Regions from separate parts of the Bilifractor sp. LCP21S3_A7 genome, predicted to be linked through region 1. Evidence: riboswitches for the same ligand, from Rfam matches in the RefSeq annotation. Region 1 holds a riboswitch; each other region holds the start of a gene.

Evidence for each region. Region 1 has a riboswitch for thiamine pyrophosphate ahead of ACTQ1O_RS08195 (energy-coupled thiamine transporter ThiT). Riboswitches for the same ligand answer to the same signal wherever they lie in the genome.
Region 2: another riboswitch for thiamine pyrophosphate. It lies ahead of thiC (phosphomethylpyrimidine synthase ThiC); the one in region 1 lies ahead of ACTQ1O_RS08195 (energy-coupled thiamine transporter ThiT).
Region 3: another riboswitch for thiamine pyrophosphate. It lies ahead of ACTQ1O_RS06965 (thiamine-binding protein); the one in region 1 lies ahead of ACTQ1O_RS08195 (energy-coupled thiamine transporter ThiT).
Region 4: another riboswitch for thiamine pyrophosphate. It lies ahead of thiW (energy coupling factor transporter S component ThiW); the one in region 1 lies ahead of ACTQ1O_RS08195 (energy-coupled thiamine transporter ThiT).

What each region holds. Positions count from the first base shown of each region.
Region 1 covers NZ_JBQKGL010000007.1:123,631-131,817, reverse strand. The annotation lists gene cooS (anaerobic carbon-monoxide dehydrogenase catalytic subunit) at 1-1,262, opposite strand, end outside; gene ACTQ1O_RS08205 (TDT family transporter) at 1,234-2,295, opposite strand; gene ACTQ1O_RS08200 (DMT family transporter) at 2,894-3,214, opposite strand; gene ACTQ1O_RS08195 (energy-coupled thiamine transporter ThiT) at 3,383-4,075, opposite strand; TPP riboswitch at 4,168-4,269, opposite strand; gene ACTQ1O_RS08190 (DUF438 domain-containing protein) at 4,431-6,209, opposite strand; gene ACTQ1O_RS08185 (cupin domain-containing protein) at 6,275-6,928, opposite strand; gene ACTQ1O_RS08180 (hypothetical protein) at 7,217-8,187, opposite strand, start outside.
Region 2 covers NZ_JBQKGL010000002.1:190,371-198,557, forward strand. The annotation lists gene ACTQ1O_RS02550 (HPr family phosphocarrier protein) at 275-496, opposite strand; gene ACTQ1O_RS02555 (Dabb family protein) at 760-1,053, opposite strand; gene ACTQ1O_RS02560 (DUF975 family protein) at 1,147-1,956, opposite strand; gene thiC (phosphomethylpyrimidine synthase ThiC) at 2,262-3,572, opposite strand; TPP riboswitch at 3,781-3,883, opposite strand; gene ACTQ1O_RS02570 (hypothetical protein) at 3,855-4,091, opposite strand; gene ACTQ1O_RS02575 (urease accessory protein UreD) at 4,144-4,983, opposite strand; gene ureG (urease accessory protein UreG) at 4,980-5,597, opposite strand; gene ACTQ1O_RS02585 (urease accessory protein UreF) at 5,712-6,404, opposite strand; gene ACTQ1O_RS02590 (urease accessory protein UreE) at 6,515-7,030, opposite strand; gene ureC (urease subunit alpha) at 7,286-8,187, opposite strand, start outside.
Region 3 covers NZ_JBQKGL010000006.1:14,640-22,826, forward strand. The annotation lists gene ACTQ1O_RS06950 (biotin transporter BioY) at 1-469, shown strand, start outside; gene ACTQ1O_RS06955 (DUF1284 domain-containing protein) at 609-1,043, shown strand; gene ACTQ1O_RS06960 (desulfoferrodoxin family protein) at 1,192-1,569, shown strand; gene ACTQ1O_RS06965 (thiamine-binding protein) at 1,699-2,001, opposite strand; TPP riboswitch at 2,173-2,280, opposite strand; gene ACTQ1O_RS06970 (MATE family efflux transporter) at 2,508-3,866, shown strand; gene ACTQ1O_RS06975 (guanylate kinase) at 4,155-4,757, shown strand; gene holB (DNA polymerase III subunit delta') at 5,057-6,046, shown strand; partial or broken gene ACTQ1O_RS06985 (PSP1 domain-containing protein) at 6,107-6,937, shown strand; gene ACTQ1O_RS06990 (tRNA1(Val) (adenine(37)-N6)-methyltransferase) at 7,556-8,187, shown strand, end outside.
Region 4 covers NZ_JBQKGL010000002.1:240,156-248,342, forward strand. The annotation lists gene ACTQ1O_RS02765 (hypothetical protein) at 1-1,577, opposite strand, end outside; gene ACTQ1O_RS02770 (DUF2284 domain-containing protein) at 1,676-2,689, shown strand; gene ACTQ1O_RS02775 (M20 metallopeptidase family protein) at 2,907-4,025, shown strand; TPP riboswitch at 4,437-4,546, shown strand; gene thiW (energy coupling factor transporter S component ThiW) at 4,764-5,345, shown strand; gene thiM (hydroxyethylthiazole kinase) at 5,489-6,349, shown strand; gene ACTQ1O_RS02790 (HAD family hydrolase) at 6,324-6,980, shown strand; gene speB (agmatinase) at 7,013-7,978, opposite strand; gene ACTQ1O_RS02800 (AAA family ATPase) at 8,065-8,187, opposite strand, start outside.

The DNA of each region.
Region 1 (8,187 bases):
AGGACCAGCTCCGCGGAAACCGCGTTGGACAGCGGAATAACGCCGTCATAGCGGTACATCGCGGAAAGTCCGCTGCAGCAGATTCCGTAGAAACGGATTCCCTTCGCACCCTTTTCCTTCGCAAGGTTAATCATTTCCTCTGTCTGGCCGCATTTCACAATTTCCTTTACCAGAAGCGGCAGATGACCGTGAACCGCAATGTTCACGTACCCTTTCTCCAGTGCTCCGATATTCACCTTCGAGGTCACACGGTCGCCGATACCGAACAGAGAATCGGTCGCGATCGACGCTCCCGCCACACCGGTGAAACAGAAGGCGAGTCCGCAGCGCAGGAAATGCTCCATCGTGCTTCTCCAGTCTCCGTCAGTTCCCACCGCCGTCTTGTGGTACGCTTCAAAAACCTCATGATAGGCGCTGATCGGCATGATATCCAGATCCTTCCAGAGCTTTACGCGCTCAGGCGGAGCACAGACCTCCGCTGTCTTGTATACGTGAGCCGGATCCGGGCTGGAAAGATCATCCAGCAGAGCCTTTGCCAGATCGTATGCGACATCCTTCACCTCACGGCCTTCTGTCGGAATCCCGAAGCCCTTCGCCGTGGTCAGAATCTTCTGCTCACCCAGGAGCGGCGTGTCCAGCTTGCCCTCTGCGGCCCACATCAGCTCAAGCATCAGCTCTCTCGCGTGCATGCCATGCTGCGCGGCTCCGGCCGCCGCCGCACGCAGAAGATTCCGCGCGACAATCAGATCGGCGTCCGCCCCGCAGACACCCTTCTTCGCCTTCTGTGTGATACGGCACGGTCCCATATTGCAGATCTTGCAGCAGATGCCGGCCATACCAAAATTACACTGCGGCTGCTGTTTATCGAACCGGTCGAAAGTTGTGTCAATACCCAGCTGCTCCGAGCGCAGAAGCATCTCACGGATTGCCGGGTCCGGTGTCTTGTCAATCTGATCCTGCTTGGACGGGAAGGTCTTGCGGTATGCGGTTACGGCATTCATATAGTCCCGGATAAACGCGTTCTCATCTTCCTCTGTGTCGACACATGCCGCGCCCTCCACAGAATGGTGCCCCATTCCCTCGTCTGCATGAATCTTCTCTTTTCCGTCATGCACAGATTCCGGATCTCTTCCTTCCTCTACTGCGCGGTACTCCGCGTCTATTTTTTCCGGATCATGCGCGGATGCTTTCTGAATCACGACCGGGATTCCATTTTCATCAAACCCAATCAGATTACGATGTGTGTGAATATGTTCGAGCATGCTTCTGATATCCTCCTCTTTTTTCCTCCTGCGGCATCATTGGCTGCCGCAATCTGCCTGTGCCGGCAGCTGCTATCTGTTCTTTTCCGGACAAAAACACAAAATACCTGAAAAAAACAATACCCAGCAAAATCCCGGCAATTATACATTCTACATCTGCCAGTACCAAAAATACAGACACAATATCATTTCCCCGTCCCGGCACAAATCCGGAAATTTTTTTCCCCCAGTCCCCCGCACGAAGCGCGTTCCATGTCAGCCGGGTTCCGATTGCGGTATTGATGAACGGAAACGTAAATCCCGAAAATGACGGATAAAATGTTCCCCCGATGTATCGGAATACCTGTACCACTCCGAGCACATAGAAGGCGCTGGAGAACAGAAAGATCACCAGAAATACAGCAGGATCCTTTGTCTCAAAGGACTGATGATATCCCACCAGGCACAGGCTGAACGGCGCCGCACAGATCGCCGTCAGAGGCGCAAGCGGCTTCTCCGCAGGGAGCTTACGATAACGGACCGCCATCAGGATCATCACTACCGACGTCGCTGCCAGACCGTAAACCGTCAGCACTCTGCCGAGCGCCTGCATCCCGAAAGCAGGGCTCGTCGCCGCAGCCGCCACAATGCCCACATAAACCAGAAACCAGGTCATGTATACGTTTTTCAGCTGAAAATAACGCACAAAGGACGCTGTAAACCACACGATCAGCACCGCGTGAAGCACCAGCGCCGCCCACCAGACTGACACACCAACCGGAACGCTGACACTCTTCAGACTGACTGCGAGGAACATCAGTCCCATGGAAAAAGTCCCCGCAGCGCCGGCTATGGCAGGATTCTTCATATCCCGGCGCAAATCGTCCGGATACAGAAGAGCCTTCAGAACCAGCAGCACCAGAAGCGCCACGGATACCAGCTCCATGAGAATCCACACAAGATTCGAATAGCTCTTCAGAAAATTCCCAAATGCCGCAAAACCCAGCATCACTCCTGCTATCGGAACCGGCACTCTCCTGATCATGCTCTTCATGCGTCCCTTCCTCCAGAAAAAATACGCCTGCCGCTCATTATGTTACGAAACCACAGCCGGAGCTTCTCCTGACGCCAGCCCACAGCCGCAGTTCCTCATAACACCACTTCACTGCCGCAGTTCCTCATAATACCGACTCTCAGCCACGTTTTTGCATTACATTTCTGTATTCATTATATTTCCTATCAACTAAATATGTTTTTGAATTATACAGGAACATTCCGGAAATGTCAACGAAAAAGAAATCTCATTCCTGCTGCCTTCGAAACGAGATAAAACACGCTGCGCGAGTTTTATCTCGCTATCGCGACGCTCGCCGCACACGAATACTTCGCATTCGGCTGCGGCTCACTATTCGCGTAAATCACGGCCAGTCTCTTACACACGCTTCGCGTGTAACGATCCTGTCTGCGTTTTTGATGAGCTGATGCGATACCTGGCCATATGTTCAGAATCCTCAAGCGAACAAGGAAGGCCGCCACGCAACAGTTTGCGCAGCGGCCTTCTTCTACATATCTGCCGTATCGTATTATATATTTTCAGCATTCTATATCTGCCATATTTTATATCTGCAGTATTCCATATCTGCCGTATCCCACTATCTGGTTCCCCAGACGTTTACAATCACACACCCGATGATAATCAGCACGATTCCAAAGACGCCGACACCGGTCAGCTTCTGCCGGAACAGCAGATAGCCGATGACATTTGTGGCGATCAGTCCCACTCCGCACCAGATTGCGTAGGCGACGCCCACGTTCATACGATCCATGACGTGAGAAAAGGTGTAGTAACACACACAATAACACGCGATACAGATAATTGACGGTAACGGCCGGGTAAAGTGATGCGTATACTTCAGGAGCGACGTTGCCGCCACCTCCGAAGCAATCAGTACTGTCAGCAGAAAAACAGTCATTTTGATTCCTCCTGCATGTTCACTTACACGGATGCTGTCTCATACTGTGACCGACCGGGAATTCCTGCGCTGCATCATCCACGGACATTCCGGCCTTCAGCGTCTCATACTGCCTGCGACCGTCCGAAAATTCCCGCACACGCGCCGTCTCAATGCCTCGACCGTGCCTTATGCCACGCTCTGTCTCGAATTACCTCCCGCAAGTGCCATCCCTCTGACCCTTATCATCGCCTTATTCACGGCCGGTATGAGAAGCAGCACAATGGTGAGGCCGCACTCCACGAAGATGTAGATCGCATTGTAGGCAAGGGAGTATCCGATCGCCGACATTCCGTATTCATTGCCATAGCTTCCAAAGAAAATGTAGCCTGAAAGAACCGCGAAGAAATACCTGCCGACCACTCCAAGCAGATAGCCCTTGATCAGTCCGTGCTTCGCCCCGGAAAACACACCGGACAGTCCGAGAGCCGTAAACGCAAACACATAATCCACCAGCATCTGCGGCAAAGAAATAATATAGGGATCGATGATCAGCTGGAGAAGACCGTAGGCAAGACCTGCAAACAGCCCTGTTCCAAGGCCGTACCAATATCCCACAAGCGATATCAGCAGCATGGAAAAGAAGGTTATGCTGCCGCCCATCGGCAGATGAAACAGCTTAATCATGGATGCGACCGTCGCAAGCGCGATTGCCATCGCCGAGAATACAAGCTTTCTTGTGCCGAGCACACCCTTCTGATCCGGTTTCCGGATCAGGCAGACCAGAAGCAATGCCAGGATGATCACGGCAATTACTGCAATGTAGCCGACCTGCGTCAGCTGGTATACTCCGTCACTTCCAAGAGTAGCAAATACAGACATAATATAATCCTCCTCACAGTTGTCTGCGGGAGGATTTCACTTTTCAAAGTTACGGAACTCTCAGAAACATTCATTTCTTTGATCACACAGCCTGCATTCAGACTCAGCTTCCCTACGCCGGCATTAACCGGATCAGGTCATCAGGGTCAGCCGCATGCACGGCACTCTCAGCTTCCGCTCCCCCAGCAGTTTTTCTTTGTATTTACAGTATAGCAGATAAAGCAAAACCGTCAATTCATTTTCCTGCTGATTCACCGGTCTCGCAGTCCTTGCTTTCATAATTGCCTTACGGTTCCGTCACATTCAGCAGCCTTACGTTGCCTGATGCTCTGGCATTCATTGTTCCCCTGCTGATTCAGTGACCCGCGAAGTGCTCCTTCGCGAATTCCATATCCTGCACCAGCTCCGCAGCCCCAAGATAATTGCCCTTCCGGTCTCTTACGGCAAGATAGTTCACCAGCATGGTTCTTCCGTTTTTCTCCATCCATACCGGTACACTGTCCCTGCTTCCGTCCCGGAAGCTGTCCAGAATACTGCGGACCATGGGCTCTACCTTTGGCGGATGGCAGGAAAAGACCTCCCGGTCAATGGCCATTCCCGCGCGCTTGAAGACCTTCGGTCCCTCATTGAAGTAGCGGTTGATGTTGTCCGCATCAATAAAACTGATCTCCATCGGTATGGTGTTCAGCAGTGCTGTAAGCTGCGGAACCGTCATATGTCCGCCCGGCATCACAACCTCGCCCTGGGAGAGACCAGGCTTTTCTGCCTTTTTCTCTGCGTCCAGAGCCTGCTCCGCTTCTTCCCAGTCCGTAAAGGACTGACCGAGGATCTCCGTATAATCTCCGGAGTCCCGGTACACCGAATACCAGTCATCCGCCGTGAAATTCACCGCGCAGATCGGAAAGAGAATATTTTTTTCTTTGTAAATCATTTCCTCCGCCCGGTCAAGCACCGCCGACAGCCGGCCGTACCAGTCGTCGTCGTGATCTTCATCCTTTGACAGCGCACTGATCTCGTCGCGGATCTCATCATCCACGGTCCACATGACATCTGACGGGCCGGAGATATCATAACGCACCTTCAGATGCGGATAGAGCAGATCTCCTTTCTTCGCGTAGTGAACTGCAATCTCGCGAAGCTGTGACATAAGCCTGTCGTCCGCATTCTTTCCGGCGACAGCCTCACGCGCACGGAGAAGAAGCGCCTCGATTGCCTGATTCTCCCTCTCAAAGAGATTCAGCGGATGGCCCGGAACCGACGCGAGCGAAGCCGCCAGCTCTTTGCGGTCGCCCGGATCCGCAGCTGCCGTTGAGGTCATCTCCGCTATACGAGAGAAGTCTGCTGTCCTCTGCTCAGCGACAGAAGCACCGGCTCTCTTCTTCTCTACAGCAGAGGAACCTCCTGTCGCCCCTGCTGCAACAGAGGAATCTCCGGCCTTCCCTGCTGCAACAGAGGAGTCTCCGGTCTTCTTCATAAGAGAATCCTCTACCGCCTTCTCCGCATTGGCGATCTTCTCTTCTCTTGTCGCACCGTGGAAAAGCGCGGAATGTACATCGCAGAGCTTCTGCACCTCCTCAAGAGGAGTCCCGGATTTCAGAAGATCCTGCTCCGCTCTCATGATTTCGGAGGCATCAACATCACGGAAATTTTTCACAAAATCGGCTCTTACCGCTTCAAGGTCCTCACCGCTGCCGAGTCTTCTCAGGTAGCTCTTGAGAAGTTCGTTGCGCTCCTCAGTCATGCCGCCTTCTGTCTGCGTCGCCTCCCGGCTCACACTGCCGCCATCTGCCTGTACCGCCGCCCGGCTCACGCTGTCACCGGCTGCCTGCGCCGCCTCCCGGCTCACACTGTCACCGGCTGCCTGTGCGTCCCTTGCTTCCTCCCAGGGCATTTTCAGCTCCGGCATTTCTCCCTCGATTTCAAAGCCGTGCGTCATGAGTGCCATGACCACATCCATCATCGAGATATTTTTCATCTTCGCGCCCTTCGGAATCGTCATGACTCTTCCGACAGAACCGAGCATTCCCTTTTTCGTGATCTCCCGGAATCCGACGCCGGAAAGGATGTCTCTCAGCTCCGGGTACTCCTGCACCAGTTCATACACAGATTTGTTAAAGTCAATCTTCTTTGCCATATCTCTGCTTACTCCAATACTCATATATATGTACAAGTTCAGACTCAGTTGTCAGTAAACGTCGGTCAGTCAAGTGTCAGCAGCAATGCCATCTTGAACTTTTCCGAGGCCTTCACAAAATGACGTCCTCCCTTAGCAAAATGAAAGTTCTCGCCGGCTTTGATTTTGTGCTCTTTTCCCTCATATCCGATGATTCCCTCTCCGTCCAGCGCAAAAACAATCGCTTCTCCCGGAGCCGCGTGCTCGGAAAGACCCGTTCCCTTATCAAACGACATCACTACAAATTTCATTTTATCGTTGTGGACAACATCCATATTCACAATTCTGCCCGCCTGATAAGGAACCACCTCTGCCAGCTGAAATACCTCACCCGCCTTAATTGTATTGTTCATAATATCCTCCTTCTGAATTAAAATCTCCGTGTAAACCACGCCCTTCTGCGTGCGCATTCCCATCGGGGTATCTGTCAGAGTCACGATAGCCCCGCCGGCATTCAGTTCCCTGATAAATCCGTCTCTTCCATATACTTCCATGCTTCCATCCGCCACCAGAATCAGCTTATAGCTGGAATAAATTTCAGCACTGATATCTGTGCCGGCAGCCAATGAAAAGTACGTGATGGAATTGGTACCGCTGTACACTTCCCTTGAGATGGTGCATCCCGGAACCGGATTGTTATCTTTTGCAATAGAAAAAACGTCTCCAACTTTTTCTTTCATTTTCTTCACCGCCCTTTCCGATACAACACGAGCATACACAAAGGAATCAAAAAAATCCGTATCCCAGGATACGGATCAAACATTTTTCTCTTTACCAAAACAAATGTTTCGAAACATATTTATCAAAAAAGAGATAAAACACGCTGCGCGAGTTTTATCTCGCTATTGCGACGCTCGCGTAAATAAATGCCGACTTATATCCCTGTTGCTTTAGCTACGGGGATATAAGACGGCAATTATTTTTCTGAAAGGTATCAGATACCTATGCTATTAAAACCGGATTTATCTTCACAGATTCCTCAGACAGGTCTGCAGCATACTTCCAACCGTATCCGCGAAAAGATCAAGCTTCCGGATCCTCGCGAAATGCCTGCCGTAGATACGCTGCACTGCCGGAAGGCTTTTTTCATCGCCGGTAAAAACGCACAGAACGGTAATGCCCTGCATCCTTGCCCGATGCACCTCCGCGGCGGTATCCTCCACGCCGGTTGTGCCAGCATAATCCTTATATGAACCGGACGAAGTCCGCACCTTAATGGCGTCGTTCGGCTTCCCGTCAGACAGGACAATCAGCAGCCGGTGATCGGCATCATTTTTTTCGATCATTCCCGCGGCAAGGCGGATCGCCAGACCGTCCCGGTTGGCCCCCGTCGTAAAATACCGGAAGATGTTACGGTTCTTCTTCACTTCATGGTAATCACGGAACAGGTTTACAACGGTATATCCATTCATCGAGCAAAACGAATACACTCTGACCGGGATTCCGCATCGCGTAAGACTCTCCGCGATCATATAGCCCTGCGCCGCGACAACCGGCTGCCGGTGTACCTGCGAGGTAGACGCGTCCAGCAGGAGATCGACCGAAAGATTGCCGCTGTCCCCGGGAAGTACCTTCCGGAAGATACGGTCGTCATCCAGCTCAAGCCCGCGCCAGATCAAAGACGCATCGAGCCTCCCCGAATTCGACTTCACCACCTGATTGTCCATGTGCATCAGCATGGAATTCCGGATCCGATTCGTCAGGCGGAGAATTTCCATGCGGTATTTCGCGACATTCTCCTGAAATGCCTCCTCATTTTCCTTCGCCTGCTCCACCGCCTGCTTCCGCATTTTTCCCGCAAAACCGCTCTTCAGCATCTCATCGTCATACGCGCCGTCCGTGAAATGAAGATGAACATCCGTATGATTTCCCGTGCAGTACTCCTTCTCCAGCCGGCGCACGATCTTCTGATCATAGAGAGGTTTCCCGAAATAATTTG
Region 2 (8,187 bases), on a different contig from region 1:
GTCTGTCGCGGCGTTCGCCCCACCGCTTCACACTTCGTGTGAGCGGGTGTGGCTCACTGCCCGCGCATATTCGCATTCTCGCGGTGTTTCACACCGCTCCATGCTCATACATGTTAGCGTCGTTCAAGCATGCAGTTTTCTGTGCATGCTTCGCATGCCCAAAAACTGCCCGCTTGACGACGGCTTTATACAGTAAATCGGCAGATATTTATCCTTTCCCGAACAAATATCTGCCGATCTTTTAGGTCTGTTTAACACGCTCTCTGAACGCTGATTATAATGCGTACGCGCTCAGATACTCTTCCATCTGTGAATTGCCTTCCGTGAACTCAATCTCTATCGGTTCAAATCCCAGAGCAAATACTCCCATAATTGATTTTCCGTCCGTCTCACTTCTGCCCTTCCGGACCGTGACGTCCTCTGCGCATTCTCCGGCAAGTTTAACAAATGCTACGATATCCTCGACCCGGTTGAATTTCACCTTTGCCTTTTTCATCTCTCATGCCTCTCCTCAGATTCAATTTCGGTCTTCGATATCTACGGCCGACTTCCAAATAAATATTGTCACAGGCTCCGTGAAAACTGATGCGGTATGCTATCCTTCCATGACCCGCGGTTCTCCGGAGACCCTATATGGGTATTTTATCCTCTTGACACTGAAATGCAAATCTTTCGGGAGCTTATGCATGAAATTCAGGACTTACTTCTATAATTTTTGTGAAAATACCGGGAAATTTTGTGCATATCTGCTACGCATTCTCATCCCTCATAATCAAATATCGCCTTCTTCTCAAGGTATTTTCCGTAGTCTCTTTTCCAGGTTTTGTGGATTTCACTGTCGTCATAGACAGGCAATGCCTCCGGTTTCATCCGGATCCGGATCAGAACATCGTACCGGTTTGCCCGGTCAATCACATTTGGAAATACCTCAACCGATTCAATTCCTTCAATTCCGGTGAGACCCGCGAACAGTTCCCGGATCTCCGGCAGAAGATTCTCCTTCTGCTTTCGGGATATTTTCGCATTATATTTTGCCAGTATGCAATGATACATTCTATTACCTCCAAAATCGAAAACTATATGTGCTTCGAAAACGCAGACAAACCGCAGCTTATACATTTTGTGGCAAGATCATCGTATGACCGTTTACCACATGCCTGCGAAGCTGCCATTACCGCCCGGATTCTGTCCCGCGAACGGATTTTTCTCGATCTTGATGGCATCGTACAGCGCGGCGCTCGTCTGCGCCATATAGGGATCTACATAGAAGATACCGACCAGCCCGAAGGTAATGCTCGAAAAAATCACCCACAGAAGAAACGAAAGGTCCAGCACAAATGCCTTCCATTTATTTCCATACATCATGTTTCTGCTGATCTGGAACGCTTCCTCCATCGGCATGTCCGGATATTCAGCCAGAAGATACGGAATCATACGATATTCATACCCTTTCACGATTCCCGGAATCACGAAAAGCAATGACCAGAGAAAGGTATAGAGATCACGGAAGAACATCACCTTTACCACGTTCTTGTAGGAGTGATCAAATCCGTACATGATTTCGCGAAGCTCCGCTTTCTGGTGAAGATTCGTATAAAAGAACCTCCGCACCCCGACTTCCAGCGGATTCAGCAGAAATACATCGGCCACAATCGCGATGACGGCGATCAACACCACCACCATGAAGATGATCCCCGCAGCCATCAGCCACGCACCAAACATCCCGCCGGGAATGCCGCCCGGTCCCGCATGAAATCCGAAAATATCAGTGTCTCTGCCGGAAACGACATCATAATTCAAAATTCCGTTGCAAAATCCGGATAACGCTCCTCCGCCGGATCTGCTGTAAGATCCTCCAATCGTCAGCGAAAGAAGAAGTCCGGCAAGAACAGCTTTCCAGTAATTGCCCCTGAATACCTCTTTTGACCGGTTTTTTAATCCGATCCTAGTCCACATACTGCTCCTCCTTTTCTGTGCTGCGGCAAATATTGCAGTATATTCCAACATCCGCGGCAGCCCTGTGGCAGCTTCCGCCTCGCGGCGAAATCTGTAACCATGATTTTCATCCTTAAGTATACAGAATCCAGTGCCGGTAGGAAAGCATTTTCTTTTTTATTCATTTTTATTCATGCAACAGAAAAACAGGAATTTCACAGAACCTCTGTCCGGTGTCTCCGGCTGCTGACCTTAAGTCAGCCCCTGGATAAAGCAGTCCTGTGAAATCCCTGCAAAATATACTCTGATCAAATGATATCGATACATTAGAGAATATCGATATATTCTCCCGCCAGCGCTTTATTCATGCTCCGCACCGCGCAGAACTTTCCGCACATGGAGCAGGTGTCACTGTGATCATCCTCCGGCGCCCGGCTGTCCCGAATGGACTTCGCAGTCTTCGGATCAAGCGCCTCCTTGAACTGGGCTTCCCAGTCAAGCTTCCGTCTTGCATCCGCCATCCGGTCGTCCTGTTCCCGCGCACCCGGAATGCCCTTGGCGATATCTGCCGCGTGAGCCGCTATCCGGCTTGCTATTATTCCCTGACGTACATCGTCTATGTTCGGAAGCGCAAGATGCTCCGCCGGTGTCACATAACAGAGAAACGCAGCGCCGCTCATCGCCGCAATCGCCCCGCCGATCGCAGCTGTGATGTGGTCATAGCCTGGCGCGATATCTGTTACCAGAGGTCCGAGTACATAGAAGGGCGCTCCCTTGCAGATGGTCTGCTGAACCTTCATGTTTGCGGCGATCTGATCCATCGGCACATGGCCTGGTCCTTCCACCATGACCTGGACATCCCGGTCCCACGCCCTCTGCGTCAGCTCTCCAAGCCGAAGCAGTTCGCCGATCTGACAGCTGTCCGTCGCGTCCGCAAGGCATCCCGGCCGGCAGGCATCACCGAGGCTGATAGTCACATCATGTTCCCGGCAGATCTCCAGAATCTCATCATAATATTCGTAGAAGGGATTTTCGTTCCCCGTCATCGCCATCCATGCGAATACCAGGCTTCCTCCCCGGCTGACTATGTTCATTTTCCTCCTGCCGGCCTTGATTTCCTCAATCGTCTTTCTGGTGATCCCACAGTGCAGCGTCACGAAGTCCACACCGTCCTCTGCGTGCAGACGCACGACATCCACAAAATCCTTTGCACTGAGGGTCGCAAGGTCCCTCTGATAATGGATCACGGAATCATAGATCGGAACCGTGCCGATCATCGCCGGACATTCACTGGTCAGCTTTCTGCGGAACGGCTGGGTGTTGCCATGACTGGAAAGATCCATGATTGCCTCAGCGCCGAGATCGACGGCGCTGAGAACCTTCTTCATCTCCACATCATAATCCTTCACATCACGGCTGATACCGAGATTTACATTAATTTTCGTCTTCAGCATACTGCCGATGCCGTTCGGATCAAGCCCCTTGTGCGCCGGATTCGCTGGGATAACCACCTTTCCTTCCGCTACCCAGTTCCGGATTTCCTCCCCCGTTCTTCTCTCTTTTCCTGCCACAGCCTTCATCTCCGGAGTGACGATTCCCTTTCTCGCCGCCTCCATCTGCGTATGATACTCTCTCATCTGTAACCTTGTCCTTCCTTTCGAATTCTTTAAATAGAATAAAGTCACTAGCGCTTTTCGCATGTGACGCTCCTGTCTGCGGTTTCGAAGAGCTGTTCTGGTATAATACTGTATAAGCTGCGGATTGCTCCGTGCTTCGTGGTTTCGAAGAGCTTATACACAAAAAAGACGATACCCAAATGGATACCGCCTAAAAGACTACATAAAAACACCAGTGCTCGCACTTCCCTACGTTGGCATTATCCAAATCAGGTTCTCGGGTCGTATCTCATGTGATACCTCTCAGCCTTCCGGCTCCCCATGTTTTTCTATTCTATTGTTCTGTGCCGGCCCGGATGTTTCCCGGAAGCCAGGAGCAATGAGCCTCACAACGGGTTCATGATAACACATTCCCTTATTTTCATCAAGCGTACTTTTGCGCGAAAAATCAACCATTACTTTGGGCGAAAAATCAACCATTTTCAAAATTCTTTTTGATTGCCGATCTGGATTAACGACTTCCGGCACTTTGTCATACATATGCCTGTTGTCTCTATTGACAACACTCAAAATCGCTAAAGGCGCACTTCATTCAGGCATTTTTCCTCAACGCAAAGTGGGGATAACCGAGAATTTTCTCCCGGTAATAACCGGTCATTGAATACACGACTTCGCGGTTCCCCACGATGCTCTTCCCCAGAACACGAAGTACAAGACCATAACGATCAAGCAGAGACAATCCGAACCGGACCTCGTCGGAACCGGTGAATTTCTGATTCAGAAAATTTCTCAGTTCCTCCAGCATAGCCTCGTCGACACCTTCATCAATGATGACAGCGGAATTGTAGTTCATGGATCCCTCAAAGCATCCGATTTCATGCATATGATCCTCTTCCGGGTTGACGAGCAGAAAGTCATGGAACAGAAGCCGACCATCCATCCGGATATCGGTCTTCAGCCCGATATCCCGGTACTGGAAGGGTTCCTCGTTCTCCGACCACCCGGCAGTCAGACCGTCGGTCATAATCAGTCTGGATCCCCGGGCCATCTGGATCTCCGTGTTCTGACGAAACCTTGCCCTGGCGTACGGAATCGTCTCATCAATATAATACTCCAGGAAGGAATCCTTTCCAATCTTCACCCGGTTGTTCTGACTCGTCAGTCTTCCCCCGTCGCACTTGTAGATATAGTTCGGGGTCTGTGTCGTCACAATCGCATGACACTGTTCCTCGAGCGAAACCTCCTGAAGATACGTCTCCCCCTCGGTAAAACCGCCGCCGGTGCTGATCAGAAAATAATATGGAACGTCGACTGCAGCCGGAATGTTCCCGGAAATCCTGGAATTTCCCCTGCGGTAGGTCGTCTGCGCCACAGTTCGCCCGCTTCGGTTTGTAAATCCAAGGCGGATCTCTCCGTCAAATTGACTTTTCATTCAAGGTCCTCCAGAAGACAATCCTTCTTCAGCCACCGCACAACATCCTCGAGACCTTCGTCCGTCTTCAGATTCGTAAACACAAAGGTCCCATCTCCGCGAAACTTTCGGGACGTCTCCCGCATGTTCTCCAGATTTGCTCCGACATAAGGCGCGAGATCGATCTTGTTGATGATGAACAAATCCGACTTGATCATTCCCTGTCCAGCCTTTGCCGGGATCTTCTCTCCCTCCGCGCAGTCAATGATGTAAATGGAAAAATCTACCAGCTCGGGGCTGAAGGTTGCCGCGAGGTTATCACCTCCGCTTTCAATGAACATCAGATCGAGGGTGTGGTTGAAACGCTTCTCCAGCTTCTCCACCGCCGCAAAATTCATGGACGCATCCTCACGGATCGCCGTGTGCGGGCATCCGCCGGTCTCCACCCCGATGATTCTGTCCGCATCCAGTACGGAATGGGATACCATATACTCTGCGTCCCACTTCGTATAGATATCATTGGTGATAACCGCCATACTGTATTCATCCTTAAGCCTTCTGGTAAGCCTCTCGATCAGCTGCGTTTTTCCGGATCCTACCGGACCTCCGACTCCGATTCTTACTGCCCGTTTCATGATTCATTATCCTTTCTCTGTGATATGCTGCCGGATCATATTCCTGTCAGATGATTCCGGTATCCTGATTATTCTCTGATTCACTGCTCCTCGAATTCCTGCTTCTCGCATATACTACGACATGAACAATCTCGCTTCCTGTGTCTCATGACAGATCTGCGCCAGCTCGAGACCCGGAATGTTAGCTCCCAGATACTCCTCATTCAGCTCTGACGTCCGGTCATAAAGATCCGTGATCAGGAGCAAAATGTCATGCAGAATCACCTGTCCTTCTCTCTGTCCGAGGGGGACGGAGCGGACCGCGTTCTGCACCAGCGTGGACGCCACACTGTAGCCGTACATCTCAAAGGCATCCCGGCAGTCAATTCCCTTTTCATGGGCAAAAACAGAAAAAACGATCGCGGGGCTGCCGAAGTATTCGTCCTCATCCATCCTCTCCGCGTACCGGTTCAAAAATGCATATCTGTCCCCGTAAATTTTCCGGATCAGTGCCGCCATCTGTACAGCGATCATCCGGCTTCCCTCACGCGTCTCTCTTGCTGCCACGGACCGGTTGATGATGTCATCGTATCTCAGAAGCTCCTCCTCACGTCCCTCATCCAGAGCGCGGCTGCATAAAATGACCAGCAGTCCCTCTCCATAGCGGTACTGAGAGCGGAAATAGTTCTCCAGCCACTCCCGAAACTGCGGTGCCTTACGGATGACCCTCCTCGACAGATAATTTTCCATTCCGAAGGAGTGATTAAAGGTGCCGATCGGAAAGGTCGAATCACAGATCTGAAATGCCTCCAGCAACTCTTTTCTCATTCTGTTATTTTCCTCTCTGCAATATCTAATAAAAACTCTGCTGCATCCGGTCTGCAAAAGGCAGAGATACTGTAAAGCCCTGCCTTTCAAGCAAGCCCGGACAGAAATCTTTAGTGCTCTTCCGCGTGGTGCGCATGTGTATGTGCGCCCGGCGTATGGTGCGTGTGTGTATGTGCGCCCGGCGTCAGGTTTGCGTACTGCATGGGCTTCTCCAGCTGCACCTTCTCCACCGTAAACCCGGTTCCATTTTCCTTCAGCGTCTTCAGCACAACCGGATCCATCAGAAGCGTAATCCTGCCGTCTCTGATCTGCACCGGCTTATGCAGGTTGCCGAGCATATGCGCTGTTTTTCCCATTTCATCCATATCTGAGGGAGTAATCACGATCACCTCATCCGGAATGACACTCAGTACAAGAAGTTTTCCCCGCCCCAGCATAAACGCGGATCCGTTCTCCAGCTTCTGCGATTCATCCTCAAGCCTGATTCCATAGTCACGCCCGTGATCAGAGGTTACCCGCAGGATCGCTTTCAGAAGATCATCACTTTTTACCATAGCGGTCTCCACATGCCAGGATGCCAGATCCGGAATATCCTGGATATTCCCGTATACTTCCGTCAAAATCATGATTCTATACAGCTCCTCTCTGTCAGACTGTCTTGCTGTGAACGAGGCAGAACACATATCGCAGGCTATCTCTCCCTGTCACAGTGTCCGCCTATATAGGGAAATCAGTTCCAGCGATGCCCCCATATCCGTCTGATAATCATCGTCACAGTGTCCTCCATATATGGAGATCGGTCCGGCTGTCATTACAGACAGTCCGGACCGCCCCATGCCGGCACATATTACGCCGGAATATCATACCTGTTTCTGTACTTCTCAGAAGAAGTAGTACCGCTGTGCCAGTGAAATGGTATCTACCGGCTCACAGCTGATCAGCTCGTCATCAATTGTTACATTGAAGGTCTGCGGATCAATCCTGATCGTCTTCGGCGCATAATTGTTCAGCTTCATATCTCTCTTTGTGAGATTGCGCGTGTTATGAACCGGGAGAACAATCTTGTTCAGGCCGAGTTTTTCCTTAATTCCGTGTGTATACGCATAGGTGGATACAAAAGTGATGCTTGTGCTCTGAACTGCCTTGCCGAAAGCGCCGTAGAGATCTCTCATCATTCTCGGTTCAGGTGTCGGAAGACTGGAGGAAGCGTCTCCGACAACGCCGTATACGATCATGCCGGATTTCAGAACCAGCTTCGGCTTTGCGCCGAAAAACTTCGGATCCCAGATGACCAGGTCTGCGTACTTGCCGACCTCGACGGATCCCACATAATCGGAAATACCGTTGACGATGGCCGGGTTGATGGTATATTTTGCCACATAACGCTTGATCCGGTTATTATCGTCATATTCAGAATCGCCCTCGAGCGGTCCTCTCTGCTGTTTCATCTTGTCTGCCAGCTGCCAGCAGCGCATCGCCACCTCACCGACACGGCCCATTGCCATGGCATCAGAGGTCATGACGCTGAGAGCGCCCATATCATGAAGAACATCCTCTGCCGCCACCGTCTGCTTTCTGACACGGGACTCCGCAAAAGCGACATCCTCCGGAACCTTCGGATCCAGATTGTGGCAGACCATGGTCATATCAAAGAGCTCATCAATGACATTCTGCGTATAGGGGTTTGTCGGATTTGTAGAGGACGGAAGAATGTTCTCATCACCGGCTACAATCATGATATCCGGTGCATGTCCGCCGCCGGCGCCCTCTGTATGGAAGGTAT
Region 3 (8,187 bases), on a different contig from region 1:
CGCAATTCTCGGATCGAAGAAGGGATTCTGGTCAACGGTCATCTATATTCTGATTGGAGCAATCGGCGTTCCGGTGTTCGCCGGATGGACGGGCGGAATCGGTGCGATCATGGGAATGACGGGTGGATTCCTTGTTTCGTTCCCGCTGATTGCGCTGTTCACGGGTCTTGGAGATGAAATCGGCGTCCGTCTTTCCGTGTCGGCGGGCGCGCGGGGCAGAAAGGTCATTTCCTGCGTGAGTCTTCTGATCGGCGTTCTGGTCGGCTATGTTGTAAACTATGCAGTGGGTTCTGTCTGGTTTATGGCAGTCGCTCAGTCAAATCTGGCTACGGCGCTCACGGCATGCGTGATACCCTTCATTCCGACATCAATCCTGAAGGCGGTTCTGGTGCTGATTCTCGGTCCGGTTCTGAAGCATTCTTTGGAGAAGGCGCATGTTCTGGAGGTCAGACGCACAGCTGCTGTCTGAATTCATTAACTTGTCAGTAGAATAAAAATACATAATGTGAATCGGGTGTTACCGTGTTTTGTGTCATTTTCGGAATACAAAATGTGAATCACGAGCGAACGCGTTTACCTCATTTCATTTTGGAAGGAGCATCGGTGCTATGGAGACAGACGGCCGGAAGGCGGATATGAGACTACGTCCCCATCATCTGCTGTGTACGCAGGGTTATGAGGGAAAAGGCTATGATGAAAATTTCGTCAGAAGGATGACGGCTTTTGTAACGCGGATGCGCCGGGAAGAGAACTTTTGTGTTGAGATTACCCTTCGTCCGGATGATATCTGTGCCGCCTGTCCGAATCTCAGCGATCCTGAGCATTGTGTGAACGATGACAAGGTGCTTGCTTTTGACCGGAAGGTTCTGGAATTGTTCGGCCTGAAGGAGGGAGAGAACTACAATTATCAGAAGCTGGTACGGGACATTGATGATCATATGACCCGGGAAAAACTGCATTCCATATGTGGAACCTGCAGCTGGTATCCGGTCAGCCTGTGCCGGGACAGAATCCTTGGCATCCGGACAGAGACAGATCTGTAAAATGCGTGCTGCTCCTTTTATTTTACAGAAAATATGCTTGAGTATGACTTAATATTCGTGTATCATGAGATAAAAGGTTATGTTACAGACATGCCAGGAGCTGTATTGATCCACATGCCAGAGCTGCAGATGAAAAGGAGGCACAGAAATGTTATTTTACAGATGTGATGGATGCGGAAACTTTATTACTTTTCTGACAGAGAAGACGGCCTGCACGCCGAAGTGCTGCGGCGAGACAATGAAGGAGCTTACACCGAACACAACGGACGCGGCGACAGAGAAGCATGTGCCGGTTGTCAGTGTTGAGAACGGAACGGTTACGGTCAAGGTTGGAAGTGTGGCACATCCGATGCTGGAGGAGCATTATATCCAGTGGATCATTCTGGAGACAAAGAACGGATTCCAGAAGAGAGATCTGAAACCGGGAGATAAGCCGGAGGCGGTATTTGCGCTCGCGGATGGAGAGGAACCGGTTGCGGCATATGAATACTGCAATCTGCATGGCCTCTGGAAGGCGGAGATCTGATACCGGAGACAGTACGGCACAAAAAAGGAGCGGCGATGCCGCTCTTTTTTTGTATCCGGACTCTTACGTACACTATGTGTGCGGTGATTCTGTATAAGTCCGCGTGGGTATGGAACTATGCGACCGGACTTATGCAGTATGATGTTTTGAAACTTTTTTGTCGATACTCAGAATCTCCTGCTCCGGGTTGTATACCACCTTGATGTATGCGGAGACAGAAGGTGCGCCGGCGCGGATTGCGACATGCTGGCATTCCTTTACCACGTCCATCAGCTGGTCGTAGCTGTCTCCTTCGATGGCGGTCTCGAAAGGCCCCACATAATAGCTGAGGCCGGTGCTCTTGATGTAGGCGATAACCTCATCTACAATCCGGATCAGCTCTTCATCGTTGTCCACATCTGGTAATGTCTGAATGGCTACACTTGCCTTCATTTCTTTTTCCTCCTTTTCCATTTTCAACATTTTCGTATTCAACAGCCAACAAGGAAATCGTCCGCCGCAGGTGGATATCTGCGTCTGTCGGCATAAAAAATGCAGCAGCGCCGGAATGAATCAGGCACTGCTGTATCAAGGATGAAGAGCGGGTTTTCTACGGAAAAATCCGGTGATTCTCTTTACGCTTCCTACGCTGGCATGATCCAGATCAGGTATAAGGGTCACAGACAACATCTGTATCTCAGTCCTTTCCGGCGGACTCCCCTGCTGTAGTTCTATATTTTAGTCACTTTATTTTTCTGTGTCAATCCTGTGTGCGGTTAAGGACAGAGAAGATCCTGTGTGCGGTTAAGGACAGCGAAGACAGCAACTTTTGTCCTGCTAACCGTTCGCGGGCAGGTACGTTAAATCGTGATTTCGCTCTCTTGCCGCAGATTTAAAATGGATTATTATGGCTTCGGTGGTATAATGTGCAGGTATGAGTTTGAAAGCGGGTTTTGGATATGACGAAGGATATGACGAAAGGGCCGATTCTAAAGACCCTGATACTGTTTACAATTCCCCTGGTTCTGGGAACGCTTCTTCAGCTTACCTATAATGCGGCAGACAGCATGATTGTGGGGCGGTTTGTCGGAAAAACAGCGCTCGCGGCAGTGGGTACGACAAATCCTCTGGTCACCCTTGTTCTGCTTTTCACAAACGGGATCTGTCTCGGGGCGGGAATACTGGTGAGTACGCTGTATGGAGCGGGAAAGAAGGAGGAGCTGCGGAGACAGGTAAGTACGGGAATGATCTCGGGGTGCGTTTTCTCCGTGGCAGTCGCGGCTGTGATGTTTGTGGCAGCGAAGCCGCTTCTGATGGCGCTGCAGGTGGAGGCGGTCATTCTACCGGAGGGAGTCTTCTATCTGAGGATCATACTGTTCGGCATGTTCTTCAGCTTTATCTATAATTATCTGGCCAGTATGCTGCGCGCGATGGGTGACAGCGTCTCTCCGCTGATTTTTCTCGGTGGAAGCGCGGTACTGAATATTCTGGGAGATCTCTTTTTTATCGCGTTACTTCATATGGGAGTGGAGGGCGCCGCAATCAGTACGGTGATCTGTGAGGCCCTCAGTGCGGTTCTCTGTTATTTCTATATTCAGAGGAAGGTTCCGGAGCTTCGGCTCGGAAAAAAATGGCTGATCTTTGACTGGTCGATGCTGAAGAAAACCCTTGCGTTCGGTTTTGTGAGTGCGCTCCAGCAGAGCACGGTTCAGATGGGAAAGATCGGAACCCAGACCATCGTAAATACGCTCGGGGTAAACGCGACGGCGGCTTTCAACGCAACGAACCGGGTGGATGATTTCGCGACAATTCCCCAGCAGAATATCGCGCACGCCATGACCTCAGTGATGGCGCAGAATGTCGGAGCGGGGAATGCGCCGCGGGTGAAGCGGACGTATCGCGCCGGAATGTATTGCGAGCTCGTTTATGGCGTGGTGATCGGTGCTGTGGTGTTTTTGGCGGCGGGACCGCTGACCAGGCTGTTCACTTCGGACCCTGAGGTCATCGCGGAGGGGCAGCGCTATATGCGGCTCATCGCGGTCATGTATCCGGTTCCCGCGTTCACAAACGGACTTCAGGGATATTTTCGGGGAACGGGGGATCTGAAGGTCACGTTATATTCCAGTCTGATCAACATGGGAGTCCGGGTCGCATCGGAAATACCGATGGTGTTCGTGTGGCACTGGGGATTCATCTCGATTCCATGGTCGTATCTTCTCGGATGGATCGCGATGAGTATGTTTGAGCTTCCGTTCCTGATCCGGCGTCTTCGCCGGATGGGAAAGAGGCCGACAAACGAGAGAGCGGAGACAGAGTAAGGAGCCGCGGCGCGGATCAGATGTCGTAACGCAGGAGAAATGTGCGGCTTGGATCAGATGTTGTGACGCAGGAGAAATGTGCGGCGTGGACCAGATGTTGTGACGCAGGGAAAATGCGCGGTGCGGACCAGATGTTGTGACGCAGGGAAAATGCGCGGCATGGACCAGATGTTGTGACGCAGGAGAAAGGCCGCTGTGTGGGCTGAAGCCGCAGCTCGGGATGAGGTCATGATACAGGACGAAGCCGTGTGAGGTACCGGGTGTATCGGTGACCGGTGGAGAGTGAATATGGGTACAATTTTTTACATTATGGGAAAGAGCGCAAGCGGGAAGGATCACATATACACTGCACTGCTTGCCCGGTCGGAGCTGAATCTGAAGCCGATCGTGCTGTATACCACAAGGCCGATGCGGCAGGGGGAAGAGAACGGCAGAGAATATTATTTTTCAGACGAGAGGCATCTGGCGGAATTGAGAAAAGCCGGGCGGATCATTGAGGAACGTTGTTATCAGACGGTCAGCGGACCGTGGTATTATTTTACGGCGGATGAGGGGCAGATTGATCTGAAGAAGAGCGATTATCTCGGAATCGGTACGCTGGAATCCTATGAGCAGATGGTGCGGTATTACGGAAGAAAAGTCATGGTGCCGGTCTATATTGAAGTAGACGATGGAATCCGTCTGGAGAGGGCACTGCGGAGAGAACGGAAGCAGAAGCAGCCCCAGTACGAAGAGATGTGCAGGCGCTTTCTGGCGGATCAGAAGGACTTTTCCGGGGAAAAAACAGCGCGGGCCGGCATCACCAGGCGGTTTGAAAACAACGGAATGATCCAGGAATGCATCGATGAAATCGCAGGCTTTATCCTTTCGATAAAACAGCGCCGGTCATGATGTTCAGACAAGACTCCTGTGAACGATCGGCCTTGTCAGTCATGCGCACAGTAAGGATGGACAGCAGCAGAAGATGAACAGGCGGAGGGTACCCAGGCACCAGGAATTATGGTATCATATACTGAACAGCTCTTCGAAAACGCAGCCAGGATCGTCACGCGCGAAGCGTGCGTAAGAGACCGGATGCGGTTTCTAAGGCAGCAGGTATGAGCACGAAGTGACGCGTAAGCGACACGAAAATCAGTAGTTCGCAGAATATTAAGCTCAAGGAGGGATTAATCATGCGTGAACCTGACGAAATGAAAGGATTTGCGGGGATTGTTGGACATAAAGATGTAGTGTCACATATTCAGAATGCAGTCCGGACGGGAAAAATCTCTCATGCGTATATTATCGGCGGGGAGAAGGGGTCTGGAAAGCGGCTCATAGCGACACTGTTTGCCATGACGCTTCAGTGCGGGGAGCATGGAACGGAACCCTGCGGAAAATGTGCCTCCTGCCGTAAGGCTCTTGGCGGAAATCATCCGGATATCATCTATGTGACGCATGAAAAGCCGAACTCTGTAGGAATCGACGAGATCCGGGAGCAGCTGGTGGAGGATGTGCAGATCCGTCCCTATGAGAGCAGGTATAAGATTTATATCGTGGAGGAAGCGGGAAAGATGACGCCGCAGGCGCAGAACGCGCTTCTGAAGACGATCGAGGAACCGCCGGAATATGCTGTCATTATGCTTCTGGCGGACAATCCGGAGATTCTGCTTCCGACGATACGATCCAGATGCGTGACATTAAATCTGAAGCCGGTTACCGAAGAAGAGATGAAGGATTATCTGATGCAGCAGCTCCATGTGCCCGACTATCAGGCGGATATCATGGCATCCTTTGCCCAGGGAAATATCGGCAGGGCAAAACGGATCGCGGAGTCCTCTGAATTCATGGAGATGGTGGAGAATGCCGTATATCTTCTGAAGAACTCGCAGAGGATGGAGGTCGGCGATATGATTGACGCTGTCCGGGAGATGGCCGGAGATAAGCAGAAAATCTATGATTATTTTGATATCTTCACGATCTGGTTCCATGATGTCCTGATGTTTAAGGCGACAAAGGAAGTGGACGGTCTTGTGATGAAGGGTGAGATCAACGCGATCCGGGAGCGGGCAAGCACCAGCTCATATGAGGGACTGCAGAAGATTCTGGAAGCGATACAGACGGCAGCGGGCAGATTCCGGGCGAATGTAAATCCCGATCTGACGCTGGAACTCCTGTTTCTCACAATACGGGAGTGCTGACCGGCGGAGATGATGTGAAATACAGGTCCCGGGAACGGGATTGATAGGAGTAAGCAGAAAATGGTAAAAATTATTGGAATCCGGTTTCGGAATGGGGGAAAGGTCTACTATTTCGATCCGAAGGACATGGAGTTTAAGAAGGGGGATCACGCCATCGTTGAGACCGCCAGGGGCGTGGAGTGCGGAAGAGTTGTCCTGGCGCCGCGGGAGGTTGAGGACAGTCAGGTGGTGCAGCCGCTTCGGCCGGTGATTCGCGTGGCCGGAGATGCGGACATTGAGCATGAGAAGGAGAATCAGCGCAAGGAAAAGGAAGCCTACCGGATTTGCAGACAGAAGATCAGGGATCACAACCTGGATATGAAGCTGGTGCAGGCGGAATACACCTTCGACAACAAGAAGATGCTGTTTTATTTTACGGCGGACGGAAGAGTGGATTTCCGGGAGCTGGTAAAGGATCTTGCCTCAGTGTTCCGGACAAGAATCGAGCTTCGCCAGATCGGTGTTCGCGATGAGACAAAGATGCTCGGCGGAATCGGAACCTGTGGAAGACCGCTTTGCTGCAGTACGTATCTGTCTGATTTTGCGCCGGTCTCAATCAGGATGGCAAAAGAACAGAATCTCTCTCTGAACCCGGCAAAGATATCCGGGGTCTGCGGGCGGCTGATGTGCTGTCTTAAGAATGAGGAGGAAACCTATGAATACCTGAACCGGAAGCTGCCGGGCGTCGGCGATGTGGTTCAGACGCCGGACGGACGGGAAGGAGAGGTTCAGTCTCTGAATGTTCTCCGTCAGAAGGTCCGGGTATTGATCGAGGAAGGCGATGACAAAGAAGTCGCAGATTATGCGGCAGAGGAAATAACGCTGATCCAGAAGCGGAAAAAAGGAGGAAAACCGGAAAAGGAGCATGCTGGCGCAGAACGTTCCGGTCAGCCTGGAAAATCCGGAGCAAACTCTCGCGCTGAGCGCGGAGGTAAGGAGCGGCCGGGTCGGGCTGCTTCTTCCGGAGAAGGCAGCGCGCAGGGAGAATCAGAAAAAACCGCACTGGGAGAGAACGGTTTGTCCGGTAAGAAGGAGGCAAGAGACCGTAGAGAGAGCCGCCGGGAGCAGTCCGGAAGAGATGGAGGCAGGAGAGAATCCAGAGAATCATCCGGGGGAAGAGAGCAGGAACGGCGCCAGAGGACGGCTGCGGGTGAGAGGCTGAACTCCGAAAGGGGAGGCAGACCGGCTCCGGAGGCTGATGGCGCTGAGGAACGTCAGGATGAGAACCCTGAGAGAAGAAGCCGGCGTAGCCGCCGCGGAAGACGGGGAAACCGTGACAGAAGAAATGGGATGGATCCGGAAGGAACGCTGAGCCGCGAGAGCGAAAGCTTTCGCGCGCGGGGAGAAAAACGCTCTCCGGAGGACGGAAGAGATTCCGAATCACAGAATCCGGAGCGGACCAGAAGACGGGACCGCAGACGCCCGGATCGAAGCAGAAGAGAGATGCCGGAAGAAAACAAGGAGTCGTAAATGTCCCCAGAACTGAAACAAGGAGAGCATCTGGATGATCTCCAGAATGGATTTTTTATTATCCAGGGGCAGAAGAGCTTCCGCTACGGAATCGATGCGGTGCTGCTGTCCGGTTATGCGAAGGTAAAACCGGGAGAGCGGGTGCTGGATCTCGGAACGGGAACGGGAATTCTGCCGATCCTTCTGGCTGCCAAGACACCCGGGCGAAGCTTTACGGGGCTGGAGATTCAGAAGGAAAGTGCGGATATGGCCAGAAGAAGTGTGGCCCTTAATCATCTGAACGACAGGATATCAATTGTACAGGGAGACATCCGGGAAGCCGTATCCATATTCGGTGCGGCTTCCTTTGACGTAGCGGTCAGCAATCCGCCCTATATGATCGGCAGGCACGGACTGACGAACCCTGACCCGGCGGTGGCCATCGCGAGGCATGAGATTTTGTGCAGCTTCCGGGACATCGCAGAGCAGACGTCCCGGATTCTCACGGACAGAGGACGCTTCTACCTGATTCACCGGCCCTTCCGTCTGGCGGAGATTATGTGTACCCTGAAGGAGTACCGGCTGGAGCCGAAGCGGATGCGTCTGGTGTATCCTTTTGCGGACAAGGAACCGAACATGGTTCTTCTGGAAGC
Region 4 (8,187 bases), on a different contig from region 1:
TCATAGCTATTATCCGTACCCTGTACATCGGATCCAGAACCAATCCGGGCATAGAGGTCCCCTTTAGCGTTCGCACTGTACGAAATGCTCAAATTCTGAAATTCTCCATTCTCTTTCAAATACTCGTAAACCGCCTGCATCGCGTTCTGTGCGGCAAAGCTGTCATCGGAACCAGTCCCGCCGTCATCCCCGGAATCGCTGCTGACCGACGCTGACGCACCCAGGCTGCTGCTTCCTATTTTCTGATCCTGTTCTCCGGGCTCTGCGGAACTTTCGCTCACAGCAGACGCCGTATTCAGATTCTCTCCGACTGCTTCCGGCAGATCATTCCCGGCCTCTGTATCGTAATACATGGCTTCGCTCCACTCTTCCATAAAAATAAAATCAGGGGAACGATAGTATCTGATGCCGCCGTAATCCTTTTCTTCGGCAAGATACACGTATTTGATCCCGGTAAACGGATCCGGAGCCGCATCCGTCAGTACGCGCTCCTGATCCGAAGTTCCCGCCCAGCTTCCAAGAAATACCATAGCTGAGAGAGAAAGAACAAGCACCACCCAGGCAATCCCGCCAATAATCAGCCGTGTTTTATCCGCCCCTCTTTCCGGTGATCCTGCGCGCCTGTGTTTTTTCAACAAAAGATACAGAATCCCGATTCCGAGAATGAGAACAAAGAGACCGGCCAGCCCTCCTGCGAAAAAGGAATACTTCGGCCGCAGCTGCCACCCGGAAGCGGTAAAGCTTTGGACTGTCGGAAAGAAAATGCTGTGTGCCAGCATCATTCCGAAAAATAAATTTAAAAACGGATGAAGCTCCGGCTCGATGGAAATACCGGAAATCACAGCAATCATTTCGTCCTGCGCCCGCTTATTTTCCATAGCTTCCGGTTTTATCCACGATTCTACAGCGGCATTATCCGGGAACTTCCCTGTTTGATCGGAAAATCCGGAATAGCGGATATACCAGTCCCCTGCCGATGCATGAGCCTGCTTTTCTCCCTCTCCCCGGACTGTCCCCTCCGTCTCTCCTTTCTCACTTAGCGTTCCCTCTGTCGCCCCTTCTTTACTTAACACTTCCCCCGCCAGCTTCAGAAGGGTATAGAGTTTCATCTGCTCCACAGAAAGCTTGTCGGTAGGAATCTCTTTCAATGCCTCTCCTGCTCTTTCCGGGCGGTGCATCCGAATATCCAGCTGTGCCATAAAAAGCAGAGACTGTGCTCTCAGCCTTACGTTTCTCCTGCCTCTATGATGATAACAATAAAGGATATAATCATGTCTTTCTTCCGGATCCAGCCTTCGGGAAATGCCGGAAAACAAATGATTCAGGAAAATTAAAACCGAGTAAAACAGGACAACCAACGCCACAACAGTCCAAAGAATACCACCGGCAGTCAATGACCCGATGCGTATCACATGCCATTCGAGAAAGATTACCAGAAACACCCAGGCGACAGGGACAAGAAATGCAGAGAAAAAACGATACAGCACAGCCAGTCTCCTGCCTGACAGATTCCACTTGTAGCTATCCGGTACTCCCTCCCCGATCCGATAAATATTTTCCCTACAGCTTTGTTTCAAATTCTGCGCCTCCTGAAAAACTGGACTTCCGTCCCTGTAATAACTATTATGTTTATAGGAACTAATGCTTTACTGATATTGAGGAGTTTACCAGAAAATTGACCAGAGATGAATTAAAACTTAAAATACTTGCGGCATATTCCGATAAAGAATGGGAGATGCTCCGACAAGATGACTTTCCTGTTCCTGTCAGCGCTTTCAATCGGAAAACATTACTTCGACTTCTGGAAGCCATCCCGGACCCGGATGCCGAAATCCCAGAGGACGCAGTTTCTAAAATGAGCGGGGAGCTGAAGGCCTATCTGACAAAATATATGCCGGATCATCCGGATGCACACCTTCCCATTGTTCTTTCCTGCGTGTCTCTGGCATTCATCTTCTCGGAGCCACTGCACGCAGCCCACCAGACAAAGTGGATCGTGCAGTTCCCGGAGGATAAGGCGGTTTATTACTGTCCCGCCAGAGAGGAGACCGCGGACAGTCTCTGCCGGTACTGCATCTGCCGAAAAATGTCTGAATGGAGTGCGTTAATTGCAGAAAAAACAGCTGCCGCACAGCGGCAGGCAGGGTCTTCCGCTGCCCGAATTCGGGAACTGCTGCTGAAAAACGGTCTTCTGGAAAGCGGAATCCTGCATCCTTCCGATCTTGTTTTTTACCCGGAAGTACGAAAGCTCTGCAAGGAAAACAAATGCGGCAGATATCAGGAAACCTGGGCATGCCCGCCAGCCGTCGGCACCCTTGAGGAATGCCGGAAGCGATGCATGAAGTACGAAGAACTGCAGGTCTTTTCCAAGGCATTTCCGGTAACAGATCCCTTTGATTTTGATACTTTCCAAAACGCCATGCACGAATTTAAGGAATATATTCAGCGTGCGGCAGATCAGATTCTTGTGGAATTTCCGGAAGCCCTGATTCTGTCAAACGAATCCTGTGACAGATGCAAAAGGTGCACCTGGCCGGACAGCCCGTGCCGGTTCCCCGACAAATGCTTTCACTCCATAGAAGGATACGGCTTCCTTGTCAGTGAGCTTGCCCAAAAGGCAGGGATCCGGTATCTGCACGGACCAGGCTCCGTGACTTTTTTCGGCGCGGTATTCTATAACCGGAGCTGAAAGAAATATTCTACCCATAAGGTTATAGGCAGGTGAATCTTAATCCTCATTGGATAAAACCGAAAATCATCCTATAATAATTAATAAAGCCTTTTTCAACATACTTTCTCCTGTAAACAGGAGTACATTTATCTGCTGTTTAGTAGATATAGGTACATTCTTTCTTCGGGAGAATCCGGCTTAAAAGATAATAAAAAACATGATAGGGAAACATAACATGGATGACTTATGGAAAACAATTACAGCTCTTCGACATAAACTGCATAAATATCCGGAATTATCGGGGCAGGAGTTTCAAACGAAAGAATGTCTGAAAAGCTTTATCTGTATGAACACACATCTGAAAATCAGGGATAAAGGAACCTGGTTCTATGCCCTATATGAACCAAAATTAAATAACGGAGTATCACCAATCGCCTTCCGCGCGGATATGGATGCCCTTCCCATATCAGAAACTATTTCCCTGCCCTACGGATCGGCCAAACCCAATATTGCACATAAATGCGGACACGACGGGCATTGTGCTGTATTGGCAGCTGTGGCCGTACTTCTGGAACAGGATGCGGCTGTCCGCCGTCCTGTGTATCTGATTTTCCAGTCTGCGGAAGAAACCGGTCAGGGAGGGAAAACCTGTGCAGATTTCGTAAGCGAGACAGATATCAGTGAAGTATATGCTTTTCATAACCTGAGCGGTTATCCGGAAAATGCCGTGATGGTTCGTGACCGCCTGACGCAATGTGCCTCTAAAGGTCTGCTTGTGCAGTTTACCGGTGAAAGTGCTCATGCCGGAACTCCCGAAAATGGCCGCAACCCGGCTTCTGCACTTGGCTCTATGGCTCTCTATGCGGAAAAAATCAATAAAGAATCCTCTTCGTGCCTCTGCACAGTCGTCAGCATACAGGAAGGCAGCCGGGATTTTGGCATTTCTCCGGGACAAGGTGAAGTTGCTTTTACACTGAGAGCAGAAGCAGATGATGTCCTGGAAAATATGGATCTCACTTTGCGCACACAGGCAGAAAAACTGACAGATCAATATGGGCTGACAGTCTCATTTGAAGAATTTGATCCCTTCCCCGCCACGATCAATCATCCCCGCTGCGCAGAGAAGGTCCGCAGGGCAGCGGGGAAAGCCGGCTACTCCTGCGTAAACATGAAGCAGCCATGGAGACCATCGGAAGATTTCGGATGGTACACGAAAATCCGCCCCGGCGCTATGTTCTACGTCGGAAACGGCACCAACTGGCCTATGCCGCACCAGCCTGCGTATGATTTTAACGATCACATTCTGCCGACAGCCGCAACTGTTTTTCTGAAACTGGCTGAAAGCGAAATGTGAAAATAGTATCTGTACGATCTTAATTTTACCGGATGCAGAGGGTGCATGCTTTGTAAGCGAAAAGGCGTGGAAAGATGCCACTGTTACTGGAAAGACGACCTGTCACCGGTTATTGATAAAATTTTTCATGCAGATGTACTGTTGATCGGAACAGCTATCTATCTGGGCAGACCGACAAGCCGTTACTTTGAGCTGTTGGAGCGGCTTCGATGAGGCCAAAAAGGAATCATCGCATGAAAAGAATTTCCCTGTGGACCTGAAAAATGCATATCAGATTGGACAGAAACTCAGTTCAGAAACAGTGGATTGACATTTGGTGGTCAGAAACAATAGATTGACATTTGGTGTGCACTTTCCGAATGGATTGTGTTATAATAGCACCGTTAAAGCAGAACGCTTTAGAAAATCAAAAGAAACAGACTGGGGAGCCCGATGCATCGGGCTGAGAGGACAGATTTCAGCTGTCGACCCATTAACCTGATTTGGATAATGCCAACGTAGGGAGCATCGCTGTGATTATGCGTATTTATGCAGACTGTCGTTTGGCAGTCTGTTTTTTTACGCGAACAGTGAGCCGCAGTCGAATGCGAAGTATTCGTGTGCGGCGAGCATCGCGATAGCAAGATAAAACTCGCACAGCGTGTTTTATCTCGTTTCGCGTCCGGACCGGTGATCATAGTGACTATCAGCCGGCGCGCCATCAATTTCTTTAAATCTTAAAAAGGAAGGGATATGATCATGAAAAACAAATGGAACACAACCAAGGTTTCTGCAAAGAATGCAGCTTCTGCTGCTGCCCCGCTTCCGGAAGGGTCACGGGCAGGAAAGCTGTCTCTGAAGAAAATGGTATTTACCGCGATGCTTGCATGTCTCGGATTTGTGCTGAATACCTTTGTATGGTTTCCGCACATGGCTCCGTTTCAGCACTTCTGCAACGTTATGGGGGCGGTTTTTCTGGGCCCGTGGTATAATTTCATCGCAGCTCTTCTGACGGGCTGCATGCGGGTGGCTCTGGTCGGCTGTGATTTTCAGGCTGTGATCGGCGCGATTTTTGGTGCTCTGCTTTCCGGTATTCTTTATAGAAAAACACATAAGCTCTGGGCAGCATGGGTCGGAGAAGTCATCGGAACCGGCTTCATCAGCGCGGTACTGGCAAGCGTGATTTTCAACCTGGCACTTCACATTAAATACGCGATTTTCTATCTGATCCCCTACTACGGCCCGGCATCTGCGATGGGGGCAACCCTCGCGATTGCGGTTCTCCTGGTGCTGAAGCGATCCAAGGCGCTGCCGAAGATGCAGGCGCAGCTGAACAAATGAAAAGATTTTGCGCGGAGGACATATCCCCTGCAGTCCGTGCATTCATAGATGAAGGCTTACAAGGCGAAGGGGCGCGGATCTTTCCGCGGCCGGGAAGTCCACTGAAAAATATTTGAAGTACTATATGGAAGGAATCGTAACAGATGAAGTATGGAGAATCTCTTCGAAAAGTGCAGGAAACGAAGCCTGCGGTGCAGTGTATCACCAATTTTGTCACGGTCAATGACTGCGCGAATATCATTCTTGCGGCAGGAGGAACACCGGCGATGACGATGGATGTCCGCGAGGTCCGCGAGGGAGTGGAGGGAATGAATGCCCTTGTCTGCAATCTCGGAGCGATTGAATCGGTAGACAGCATGATCATTGCCGGACAGCATGCGAATGAGCTGGGAATCCCGGTTGTTCTGGATCCGGTCGCTGCCGGCAGCACAACGCTGCGGCGGTACAGCATCCGGGAGCTTCTGGAGACAGTCCATTTTACCGCAATCCGGGGGAATGCCTCTGAGATCCGTGCGATTGAGACGGGAGGCCTTGAGGCGAAAACCGGGAGGGGCGTGGATGTCAGCGCGGAGGATGAGATTACCGCGGATAATCTCGAGAAGAGTATTGTGATGGCGGAAAAACTGGCTCTGCGGATCCGAAGCGTCATAGCCGTATCCGGAGAGACAGATATCGTGACTGACGGAGAACAGACAGTGATTCTCCATAATGGGTGCGCAACGATGGCACGGATTACCGGAAGCGGATGCATGCTTACTTCGCTGATCGGAGCGTTCTGCGGTGCCGACAGAGAGAATTCCTTCCGCGCTGTCGTGAGTGCAATGACGGTGATGGGCCTTGCGGGAGAGATCGCGGAACAGAAGCGTCTGGAGAAGGAAACCGGAAACGCCACCTTCCGTACAGATCTGATCGATGCCGTCTTCAACATGACTCCGGAGAAGGTGGATCAGGGCATCCGGTGTCAGGAGGAACAGAGAAATGCGGAAAAAGTACGCGATTTTTGATGTGGACGGCACGCTGGCGGATTCGATGCGGTACTGGGATCATCTCGCGGAGGATTATCTCGGCGGTCTGGGCATTCATGCATCCGGGGAGGAGCTTGCACCGATTGAAACGATGACGATGTCGGAGAGCTCAGCGTATTTCATTCACAGATACAGTCTTTCGAAAACGCCCGGAGAAGTGATGGAGGAAATGTTTTCTCTGATCCGAAAGCATTATGAGGAGGATATTCCGCTGAAGGAGGGAGCCGCCGCTTATCTCCGAAGCCTCCGGGAACGGGGTGTGCGCATGTGCGTCGCAACGGCAAATGACACCGCGCTTTCCAGGGCGTGTTTCCGGCGGAACGGAATTCTGGAATATTTTGACTTTTTTGTGAGCTGTGAGGAAATCGGCAGAGGAAAGCGGGATCCGGACATCTATGATTTCTGCAGGGAGAAAATGGCCGATGAGGCAGGCACCTCTCTCCTGCCGTCTGATATTGCGGTGTTTGAGGATGCTGCCTATTGTCTGGAAACCGCTTCAAATGCCGGGTATTATACCGTTGCGTTGTTCGAGCGCAGCTATGAAAGGGACTGGGACAGAATCCGGAGAATTGCCGATGAATCCTATGTGAGCTGGAAGGAAGCGGCATAGTATATTTTATTGACAATATTTTGGATTATGTTTTATTTTGTTGGTGTTCTGCCGGTTGCTCTTTTTCGATATGCAACATGTGACATAAATTCTACAATAATATTAGCTGCGGCAAGTGCAGTAATCTGGCCTGAATCGTATTGAGGAGCGACTTCAACTACATCATAACCGACAATATTTAGATGTTTTAATCCGCGGATAATTTCGAGAGCTTCTGCGGTAGTAAATCCGCCAATCTCAGGAGTACCAGTGCCTGGTGCATATGACGGATCAAGATAATCAATGTCAAAGGAAAGAAAGGCCGGGGTATTACCTACACGCTGAATAATTCTTTGTACAATTTCTTCCGTTCCGATTTTATGGCATTCGACAGCACGAATAACTTCAAAACCGAGGTTGGGACTCATTTTGATGTCACTCTTGGTATATAATCCTCCTCGTAAACCAATCTGAATAGATTTAGACGGCTCAATAATTTTTTCATTTGCCGCTATACGAAATGGGGTTCCATGATTATAAGGTTTTCCAAAATACTCTTTCCATGTGTCATAATGTGAATCGAAATGAATCAATGCGAGCTCTTGATGGGCACTGTGGCAGGCGCGCAGTTCCGGCAATGTTACCAAATGATCTCCACCCATGGATATCGGTACGATTCCTGATTGAAAAAGCGGTTCCAGGTCGTCTTGAATGGTCTGTAGTGAATCTTCTATATATCCGGGAATAGTTTTAACATCTCCAAAATCAATGCCATTGCAGTATTCGAAAATGTCTATGTCTAGTTCTGGATTATATGGTTTCGTAAGAGAAGAAATATCTCGTATTGCGGATGGACCGAATCTAGTGCCGACACGATAGGACGCAGCTGTATCAAATGGAATGCCAGTAATTGCAAAATCAATGTCTTTTGTGGCTTTTGAGTATGGAAGTCGCATAAATGTTTTTATCCCCGAAAATCTGGGAGAGTCTTGTGAATCTACTGGTTTATAATTCATCATATACCTCCTTGCATCTGTAGTTTGTCTTCACTTGTCACTTACACAGACGGTATATAAATAATTGAATAACTACGGACAGATTGTGTTTAATCATGAAAATGCTTGACAATCACATCATAAAGCAGTGTTGCAGATCCTTTGATGCCGAATTCGTGTACGTCAATCATTAATTGTTTATAGTCACGATCTCCTCTGTTTTTTCCGGTTAC